Regions from separate parts of the Brachybacterium fresconis genome, predicted to be linked through region 1. Evidence: predicted binding sites of a transcription regulator. Region 1 holds the regulator's gene; each other region holds the start of a gene.

Region 1 (3,276 bases):
TCGCGAACCGGAGGTAGGCGACCAGGTCGAGCTCCTGCAGCGGCTGCAGGATCGACAGGCCGACCTGGTGCGCGTCGATCTCCGCCTGGCCGCTGGAGCGGATCGTCTCCTCGACCCGCTGGGCGAGCATCGCCAGCTGGTCGTCGCTGACCGGGCGACCCTGGCAGGCCTTGCGCACGCCGGAGATCACCTTCGCCCGGCTGAACGGTTCACTGACGCCGGAGCGCTTGAGCACGGACAGGGAGGCCGTCTCGGAAGTCGAGAAGCGCCGCGAACAGTTCGGGCACTGACGACGGCGCCGGATGGTCGCGCCGTCGTCGGACGTGCGCGAATCCACGACCCGGGAGTCAGGATGGCGGCAGAACGGGCAGTGCATCCGGTCAGGATACCGGCACGTCGCCCGCTCAGCGCTCGAGGGATCCCGGCGACGGCAGCTCGATCTGCTGACCGGCGGTGACGCGCCCGGTGGCCAACTGGTTGAGCGTGCGCACCTCGGCGATGTACTCCCGCTCGCTCATCGGTGCCGGAGCGTACTGCTCGGCGTAGCCCCACAGGGTGTCCCCGGCCTCGACCGTGATGGTCGTCGGAGGCTCCGGCTCAGGGCCCGCCACGGCGGAGGGCACGTCGAACACCAGCAGCAGGGCGCCGGCGACGAGGAGCCCGAGCACGAAGGCTGCCAGCGTCAGCAGCGCGCGACCGCGCCGGGTGGGCTCGAGTCGAACATCCGCTCGAGAGGCCTGCGCGTCGTGCTGGTCGCGATGCTGCCGGAAGGGAAGGACCGTCGCGGTCTGCGTCGTCATATCCGAACTCCTGTTCGATCGAATCTTTGTGCGACTGTAGCCGGGGAGCGGCGCGACACGCAAGAGGAATCTCGAACACCTGTTTGGCATCCGGTGCGCGCCGCCCTAGGCTGGGTGACAGGACAACGGAACCGCGAGGGTCCGACAGACGAAGCCAGGAGGCCGCACGATGACGCCGAGCACCCCCCCGCCGATCCGGTCCCGCGGCGACGCCCCGGCGGATCCCGCGACGGCCGGCCTCACCCGTCGCCAGCGCCTCGTCCTGGAGACCATCAACGACGCGGTCTCCGCCCACGGGTACCCGCCCACGATGCGGGAGATCGGCGACGCCGTCGGCCTGACGTCCTCCTCGTCGGTGTCCCATCAGCTCCAGGCGCTCGAGCGCAAGGGCTTCCTGCGACGGGATCCGAAGCGCCCGCGGGCGATGGAGGTCGTGATGCCCGAGGAGGACGGTGCCCCGGCCCCCGTGCCGATCCCGGACATATCCCCCGAGTCGGTCACGGTGCCGCTGGTCGGCCGGATCGCAGCCGGGGTGCCGATCACGGCCGAGGAGCAGGTCGAGGACGTCTTCACCCTCCCCTCGCGCCTGGTCGGCGACGGGAACCTCTTCCTGCTGCAGGTCGTCGGCGATTCCATGATCGACGCCGCCATCTGCGACGGCGACTGGGTGGTGGTGCGCTCTCAGCGCTCGGCCGAGAAGGGTGAGATCGTCGCCGCCATGATCGACGGAGAGGCCACCGTGAAGACGTTCGTGCAGCGCGACGACCACGTCTGGCTCATGCCGCACAACCCAGCCTTCGCCCCGATCCTGGGCGACCACGCCGAGATCCTCGGCAAGGTCGTCGCGGTGCTGCGCGCGGTCTGAGCGCCCCGGCCGCTGCGACCGGCCCTCGGGCCCGCCGCCGCGGCGGTCTCAGGAATCGGCGAGACGGCGCAGAGCGCCGAGCGCGACCTCGGGATCGGCCGTCGGCCACAACGGCGGCACCGCCTCGCGCAGGAAGCCTCCGTAGCGCGCGGTGGCCAGGCGCGGATCCAGCACGGCCACCATGCCCCGGTCCTCCTGCGAGCGGATCAGGCGCCCCGCGCCCTGGGCCAGCAGCAGCGCGGCGTGCTGGGCGGAGACGGACATGAACCCGTTGCCGCCGTGCCGGGCGATCCGCTCCTGGCGGGCGGAGGTCAGCGGGTCGTCGGGTCGCGGGAACGGGATCCGGTCGATGGTGACCAGACGCAGCGACCGGCCCGAGACGTCCACCCCCTGCCACAGAGTGAGGGTGCCGAACAGGGAGGCGTCCTCGTCCTCGCGGAAGTTCCGCACCAGGTTCGCCATCGAGTCCTCCCCCTGCACCTCGATCGTGAGGTCGAGTCGGGCGCGCACGTGCTCGGCCGCCAGTTCCGCGCCGCGGCGCGAGGAGAACAGGCACAGCGCGCCCCCGCGGGATGCCTCCACCAGATCGGTCAGGTGGTCGAGCATCGCCGGCGATGGTCCCTCCCGTCCGGGCTGCGGCAGGTGGCGGGCGGTGTAGAGGATCCCCTGGCTCCGATAGGCGAAGGGGCTGCCCACGTCGAGGCCGGCCCAGGCTCCGCTGTCCTCCCCCGGCGGCAGCTCGTCCACCTCGGTGCGACCGGCCCGGCCCAGGCCCACCTCGCCGGCAGCGGGTTCGAAACGGCCGGCGAGGGCGAGCGTCGCCGAGGTGAGCACGGCGGTGCGGTCCTCGAGGATCGCGCCGCGCATGGCGGCGGCGACGCTGAGGGGCGCCACCTGGATGCTGGAGCGACCGGTGGCCTGGGAGCGGGAGACGGAGACCACGTCGTCCTCCCCCGGCGCGCCGAGCCGCTCGCAGACGTCGATGATCTCCTGCAGGTTCGCCCGGACCGTCTTGCGGGTCCCGGCCGTGGACGCGGAGCCGTCCTCGCCGGCGTCCTTCGCATCGGAGTGGGCGGTCCGCGCCTCGACGCGCAGCTGCTGGACGGCATCGGCCAGACGGTCGGGCAGGTCACCGAGCACCCGGCCGTCCGGCGCCAGCTCGAGGGCCTCCCGCAGCTCCTCGGCGGCGTCGTCGAGAGCCGTCGCCGCGACCCCCAGGCCGCGCAGCTCCCGCACGGTGCCCCGCAGCATGCCGGGGCTGAGGACCTCGGTGACGGCGCCGGTGACCCGGCCGGTGAGGTCATGCGCCTCGTCGAAGACGACGACGTCGTGGTCGGGGATGATGCCGTGGTTGTCGAAGGAGTCGATCGCCAGCAGAGCGTGATTGGTCACCACGATGTCGACCTCGCGAGCGAGCTCCCGGCTGTGCTCGGCGAAGCAGGACTCGACCATCGGGCAGGTGCCGCCCAAGCACTGGGAGCCGGTGACGGAGACCTGCCGCCAGGCGCGATCGGAGACGGGGTCGTCCAGCGCGTCGCGGTCGCCGCTGTCGGTCTCCTCGGACCACTCGCGCAGGCGACGCACCTGGTCGCCCAGGCGTTCGCCGCCGCC
Region 2 (3,276 bases), 230 kb from region 1:
ACTTTGATTATGAAATCGGATACATATTCACTGTCGGCAAGCATGAGGCTCCTGGCGACTCGAAAGAAGTCCTCCATGCGGAGGCCACTGACTACACGGCTATTGCGGGGGTCACCTGGGTTGACGGGAGTTGGGTGATCGGCGGCATGTCGTTTGGGGAGGCAGGGAGTGAGTGATAGGTGTTTGTTCCGTAAGCTTCGAGGGGTCTACTCCTGGCTATTACTGGGCATTTCATTCCTGATGGTTGTGACTGTTGCTCCGATAGCGAATGCGGAAACGGTGAATATTCAGCCCTTCCCGGCTTTGGGGGGCGCGGATAATGGATCGGGTGGAGATGGAGGTGTTTCATCTATTATTGATGACGGCGCGCTAGGCGTTGGGCGCTCGCTGGCTGAGAGTGATTTGAGATACGGGCAAGCTGGAAGTGGTGGCGAGCCTTCAAGTTCGTCGAATGGTGTAACGCCGGACGTTTATGTCACCTCTCGTGCGCTCGGCACCAACAGCAAATACACCTGCGAGGACCTTCCGGATGACGGTGACGCGTCAGTTGGCACGGTCTGCAATCTCGCCAATATGGGGTGCGGGCTCATGGATACCGTCGCCGCTGACGGTGAGGGATACCTGACTTCAGAGCGGGTCAGGGTGGACACGCAGGCCGATTCTGAGGAGCTGCTCGGGTTCGACTGCACAGCCCGCGGCGGCGGTGGGGCACCAGCTGAAGGGTCGTCGGAGCCCGTCGTCATCACTATCACGCGGAGCGACTTCGAGTCGATGGAAGTCGAGCCACTTGTCGCGAGTGCAGGTCCGGAAGATGGCTGGTTGCCGGTCAACATGGTCAACGTGCTCTACGCGGAGTCCCAGTCGCAGACTCTGGCGACCGAGGTCCTCGGCGTGCCGGTGTCCGTGCGTGCGGTCCCGGTGTCCTACCACTGGGATCTCGGCGACGGGAACACGATCACGACGACGGATGCGGGGGAGCCGTATCCGTCGGAGGCCGTCTCGGGAACCTACCGGTACGAGGGGTGGTACGACGTCACGTTGACGACGACGTTCAGCGGTCAGTTCTCCGTGGCCGGCGGCCCGTGGCAGGACATCGACGGCACGATCGAGGTCGCGTCGGACCCGATTCCGGTCTACTCGAAGTCGCTGGAATCCCGACTGGTCGACGGTGATGTGCCGGTGGACGAGAACGAGGACCCGTGGGTTCCGGAGCGCACGGCGGAGACAGAGGGCCCGCAGGACCCTGAGGCGACACATCGCGAGACCTGAGCAGCGTTGCGGGCTGCGCGTCTCATGAGCGCCCATCGTCGACGCGGCGATGGGCGCTCTGCGTTGTCTGCCCGTGGCCGCGCGACGATCGAGATCGGCGCTTTGCGTGCCATCGCGGTTGCGCCCCTTCGACCGAGGTTCCGACGGCGCGGACATCGATTCGTCTTTCCTCCACACAGCACCCTTGTCCACATCTGGGCATCGAACATTGCCGAGCTCCTGCCTGCGGGCGACGCTGGAAGCGCAGGAACGAACAAGGGTTCGACGGGACGGGGCGATAGCTCCGAGAACGGGAGAGGAGGCGACCATGGCAACCTCAGTGCAGGAGTGGAACGCGTCCCTGGCTGCGCTCCTCGAGCGGGCTCCCCGAGCCGACGACCTGAAGAGGGTCTCCGATCCGGATCTGATCGACACCATCAGCTCGCTCGAACGGGCGAAGGGCACGATCAGCGCAGCCCAGGCCCATGCCGAGATCGCGTTCCGGGACTCGCAGGTCGATCTGCAGCGACGCCAGGACGTCCCCCGTGCACTACGCGGTCGTGGGGTTGCCGACCAGATAGCGATGGCTCGTCGCATCACCCCCACGCAGGCCTCCGGTCAGGTGGCTCTGCATCGCGTTCTGATCGAGACTCTGCCGCGCACCACGAGTCTGCTCGAGCGCGGCGAGATCAGCGAATGGGCCGCACAGGAGGTCGCCAAGAACGTGTTCGTGCTCGACGATGACAAGCGGGCACAGATCGATGCCGAGCTGGAGCCTCGACTGCCGACGCTCACCGCGACGCGCACCGGGAACGTCACTCGTGCCCGCGCTCAGGAGCTTGACCCCGCGGCGGCCGTGGCTCGGGCGAAGAGGGCCGTGGCCGATCGGAGGACGTCGCTCCGGCCCGCTCCCGATGGCATGTCGATCCTCCGCTCTGTGCTGCCGACGAAGGACGGCGTCGCCGCATACAAGACGCTCACCCAGGTGGCGAAATCCGCGAAGAGCTCGGGCGATGAGCGGAGCAAGGGGCAGATCATGGCCGATACGCTCGTCGAGCGCGTCACCGGTGCGAAGACCGTCGATGAGATTCCGGTCGAGGTCAACCTGCTGATGACGGATACGACGCTGCTGAACGACGACGACCGGGCGGCGTGGATGGACGGGCACCCGATCCCGGGCCGCCTCGCCCGAGACATCGCCTTGGGTGTCGCCTCGAGCCCCGCAGGCATTCGCAGGTCGCCGGACCCGGATGAGACCGAGTTGAGCGGGGTCGACGACGGTCAGGCCGGAGCAGCCCCGGAGCACGCCGTGCAGGACGAGCTTGCGCACGGACCGGACGCGACGGAGGATCCGGAACGAGCCCCATGCGAACCAGAGCGACGGGCCGGGCCGACCGGGCCCTCGCCGAACGACCTGACGAACGCCGCCCGCTGGATCCGACGCCTGTACACCGATCCCCGCACCGGGGAGCTGGTCGCCGCCGATCCGCGCAGGAGGCTGTTCCGCGGGGAGGTCCGCCGCTTCATCCTGCAGCGGGACCAGCGCTGCCGCACGCCCTGGTGCGATGCGGCCATCCACGACATCGATCACGCGACCCGTTACGCAGACGGCGGCGCAACGACCGCCGACAACGGCATCGGGCACTGCCAGCGCTTCAACCTGGTCAAGGAGATCCCCGGCTGGACGACCACCCAGCAGCCCGGGGCCGACGGCGAACCGAGCACCTTGACGATCACCACGCCGACGGGACACCGATACACCTCGTCCGCCCCCGCGCTTCAGCCGCCCGTCGACTCCGCACCGGCCGACGGGCCGCCCGCCGACCCGCTGCCGACGGTCCCGCCGCCCGATGATGGGGACCCTGGCGACGCGTACCCCCGTGCGGGGTGACGCGACGGGCACCGGCGGCACGCCCGCTGCACGGAGCGCGTCGGCGAGGGGATGCTTCCGAGACCGGTGACAGAATGGACCGATGGAGCCGATGAAGACCCCGCACCCCAGCAGCGTCGCCGACACGACCGCCGACA
Region 3 (3,276 bases), 3.5 Mb from region 1:
TGCGGTCAACCCGGCCTTCGACAACCTCGAGAACGTGTTCGTCGGCATCATCTGCGGCCTCATCGGCGCCTGGGTGTACGACCACTTCAAGGACACGAAGCTGCCGGACGCCCTGTCCTTCTTCTCCGGCAAGCGCTCGGTCGCGATCATCACCGCCGGGATCTCGCTCGTCGTCGCCCTCGTGCTGTTCTTCGTCTGGCCCCTGGTGTACTCGGGTCTGGTCGGCTTCGGCGAGTTCATCCTCACCCTCGGCCCCGTCGGCGTGGGCATCTACGGCTTCTTCAACCGTCTGCTGATCCCGCTGGGCCTCCACCACGCCCTGAACTCCGTGTTCTGGTACGACGTCGCCGGGATCAACGACCTCGGCAACTTCCTCGACGCCACAGGCACCCACGGCGTGACCGGCCAGTACATGACCGGATTCTTCCCCATCATGATGCTCGGCCTGCCCGGTGCGGCGCTGGCGATGTACGTGACGGCGAAGACGGCCCGTCGCAAGGTCGCCGGCGGCGTGCTGCTCTCCAGCGCCATCGCCTCGTTCTTCGTGGGTGTCACCGAGCCGCTGGAGTTCTCCTTCATGTTCCTGGCTCCGGGCCTGTACGTGGTCCACGCGCTGTTCATGGGAATCTCCATGGGCGTCAGCGCCGCGCTGCCGGTGCGGATGGGCTTCGGATTCTCCGGCGGCTTCATCGACCTGGTGCTGGGCTGGGTGAACCCGATGGCGCAGAACCCCTGGGCGATCCCGCTGATGGGCGTGTTCTGGTTCGTCGTCTACTTCCTCGTCTTCCGTTTCATCATCCGCCGTTTCGACCTGAAGACCCCTGGTCGGGAGGATGACGAGGACCTCGTGGACGAGGATGACGCCGTCGCCCCCGGCGCGGACAAGTACCTCGTGACCGCCACCGCCTTCCTCGCCGCACTCGGCGGCCGGGAGAACATCATCGACCTCGAGAACTGCGCGACCCGTCTGCGCATGGAGGTCGCCGACACCACGGCGGTCGACGAGGCCGCCCTCAAGCGCGCCGGAGCCGCTGGCACCATGAAGCCGGGCGGACAGTCCGTCCAGGTCGTCTACGGCACCAGCGTCCAGTTCGTGAAGGACGCCATGGAGGACATCGTGACCGGGAAGAGGGAGCCGGTCGAGTCCGGGGAGCCGGGCGCCGTCGCGGACGCGACCGGGGGAGCGGACGGAAGCACCGCCACCGCGGTGCGCACGAGCTCCCTGGTCCGCCTGCGCCAGCCCGTGGCCGGCACCGTCGTGCCGCTGTCCGAGGTGCCGGATCCGACCTTCGCCGGGGGCATCATGGGTCCGGGCGTCGCGATCGAGCCGACCTCGGGCGAGGTCGTCGCCCCCGCCGCCGGGACCATCACCCACGTGTTCCCGACCGGCCACGCGGTGGCGCTCACCCTCGACGACGGCACCGAGGTGCTCGTCCACGTCGGCCTCGACACGGTGAAGCTGCAGGGCGAGGGCTTCACGACCCTCGTGGAGACCGGGGAGCACGTCACCGCCGGCACGCCGCTGCTGCGCGCAGACCTCTCGGCGATCCGCGTGGCGGGGTACGAGACGGTCACACCGGTGATCGTGCTCAACGACAAGGAGGCTCGGATCGAGCTGATCTGAGCGGACGCGCGGCCGGGACACCCGGACGCGGTGAACGGGGCGGCGGCCCGGTGGCGGGGGAGACCCCGACGCCGGGCCGCCGTCGTGCGTGGGCACATCGCGAACCTTCCTCCACACGGGGTGGTTATCCACAATTTAGGACGGGTTCACGAAACCACTGGTATTCGTCGAACGGAGCTTCTAAAATAGAGGGAACGACTCGGGCAGCAGAGGGGGTGCGGGATGGCCGCGAAAACATCGACGACGACGGGAATGTCGGCCGACTCGGCGCACGCAGCCGACTCGACAGACTCCGCTGAGTCAGCCGCGACCGACACCGCGCACGCTGCCGCGTCGGCGAAGGCTCCCCGCACGGCCGGGCCCCCGCGCACGCCGGTCCGCGCCCACACGCCGCTGGATCCGGACACCTTCGCCGCCCACTCGCACGTCGAACCCGGATGCGTCGAGGAGCAGCTCGCCCGAGAGCTGTTCGCCACCCATCACGAGGAGGCCCTGGCCTACGCCGGTCGCCTGCGGAAGCTCGCCATGCTCTGGGACGACACCAGCGAAGAGGGCGACATGAACGCGATCCTCGTCGCCGACGCGCGCCGGATCACGCTGGATCGGGCGCGCACGCTGCTGCGCGATGCCGCCACCGCCGTCGTCGACCTGCCCCACACGCTCGCCCGCCTCGAGGCAGGCCACCTCCCGGTCTCATGGTTCGAGCAGCTGCTGCGACGGACTCGTCGGCTCACCTCCGACCAGTGCCAGCAGGTCGACGACAGGGTCGCCGAGTGGGACCTGGAGAACATCACCGCGGATCGGTTCTCGCGGGAGCTGGGCAAGCTCATCGCCTGGTTCGGGATGGCGGCGGTCCGTGAGACGCCGCCCGAGCAGCGGGACGTCTCCCTCGAGATCAATCCTGATCACGACGGCACCGCCTGCCTGCTCGTCACCGGACCCATTCACGAGATGCTCGACCTCTCGCGCCGCCTCGACCTGGCAGCGCGCGCCGTCCAGAACGAGCAGCGCCATGCCGCGAAGGAGGGGCGCCCCGCGCCCTTCGACATCGACGGCGAGGTCGCCCGCACGGCATACCGCATGCCGCTGGCAGCCCTGCGCTACGCGATCCTCACCCGCACCATGCTCGAGACCTCGGGCGTCCAGGTGCCCCAGAGCCGCTTCCGCCTGCAGGTGATCGTCCCGGCCATGACCCTGCTGGGGGAGTCCGACGCCCCCGGCACCATCGACGGCACCATCCCGCTGCCCGCACGGATGGCCCGCCACCTCGCGGCCGACGAGCCCACCTGGTACCGGATCCTCACCGATCCCTCCGACGGTGCCTACCTTCCGCTGCCGCCGACGACGTACTCTCCGACCACCGCGATGGCCGAGCATCTCCGCCTGCTCGACCCGGTCTGCGCCGTGCCCGGCTGCACCAACAATGTGTGCACGATCGGCGAAGCGGACCATATCGAGGAATACGATCACAGGAATCCCGAGAAGGGCGGGCAGACCGCTCTCGAGAATCTTCATCGATTGTGTTGGACGCACCACGACATGAAAACCCGAGGGCTTCTCGACCCCGTCCGAGGACCGGATGGCACGACCACATGGCACATCGGTGATCGCGCCATCATCACCACCGACCAGAACCGGGATCTGCTGACCCC

The links. Region 1 encodes LexA, which represses DNA repair genes until DNA is damaged. Its sites were predicted from a motif close to TCGAACANNTGTTCGA; they were not measured.
Region 2: the regulator LexA is predicted to act here: its motif matches at 1,519-1,534, upstream of JOF44_RS17535 (HNH endonuclease signature motif containing protein).
Region 3: the regulator LexA is predicted to act here: its motif matches at 1,792-1,807, upstream of JOF44_RS02985 (HNH endonuclease signature motif containing protein).

Annotation. Positions count from the first base shown of each region.
Region 1 covers NZ_JAGIOC010000001.1:4,194,618-4,197,893, reverse strand. Annotated here, with positions in the region: gene nrdR (transcriptional regulator NrdR) at 1-376, opposite strand, end outside; gene JOF44_RS18615 (peptidoglycan-binding protein LysM) at 405-800, opposite strand; gene lexA (transcriptional repressor LexA) at 970-1,665, shown strand; gene JOF44_RS18605 (ATP-dependent DNA helicase) at 1,714-3,276, opposite strand, start outside.
Region 2 covers NZ_JAGIOC010000001.1:3,959,626-3,962,901, forward strand. Annotated here, with positions in the region: gene JOF44_RS17525 (DUF6318 family protein) at 1-176, shown strand, start outside; gene JOF44_RS17530 (PKD domain-containing protein) at 589-1,269, shown strand; gene JOF44_RS17535 (HNH endonuclease signature motif containing protein) at 1,577-3,139, shown strand; gene JOF44_RS17540 (sulfatase family protein) at 3,222-3,276, shown strand, end outside.
Region 3 covers NZ_JAGIOC010000001.1:664,671-667,946, reverse strand. Annotated here, with positions in the region: gene nagE (N-acetylglucosamine-specific PTS transporter subunit IIBC) at 1-1,624, shown strand, start outside; gene JOF44_RS02985 (HNH endonuclease signature motif containing protein) at 1,847-3,276, shown strand, end outside.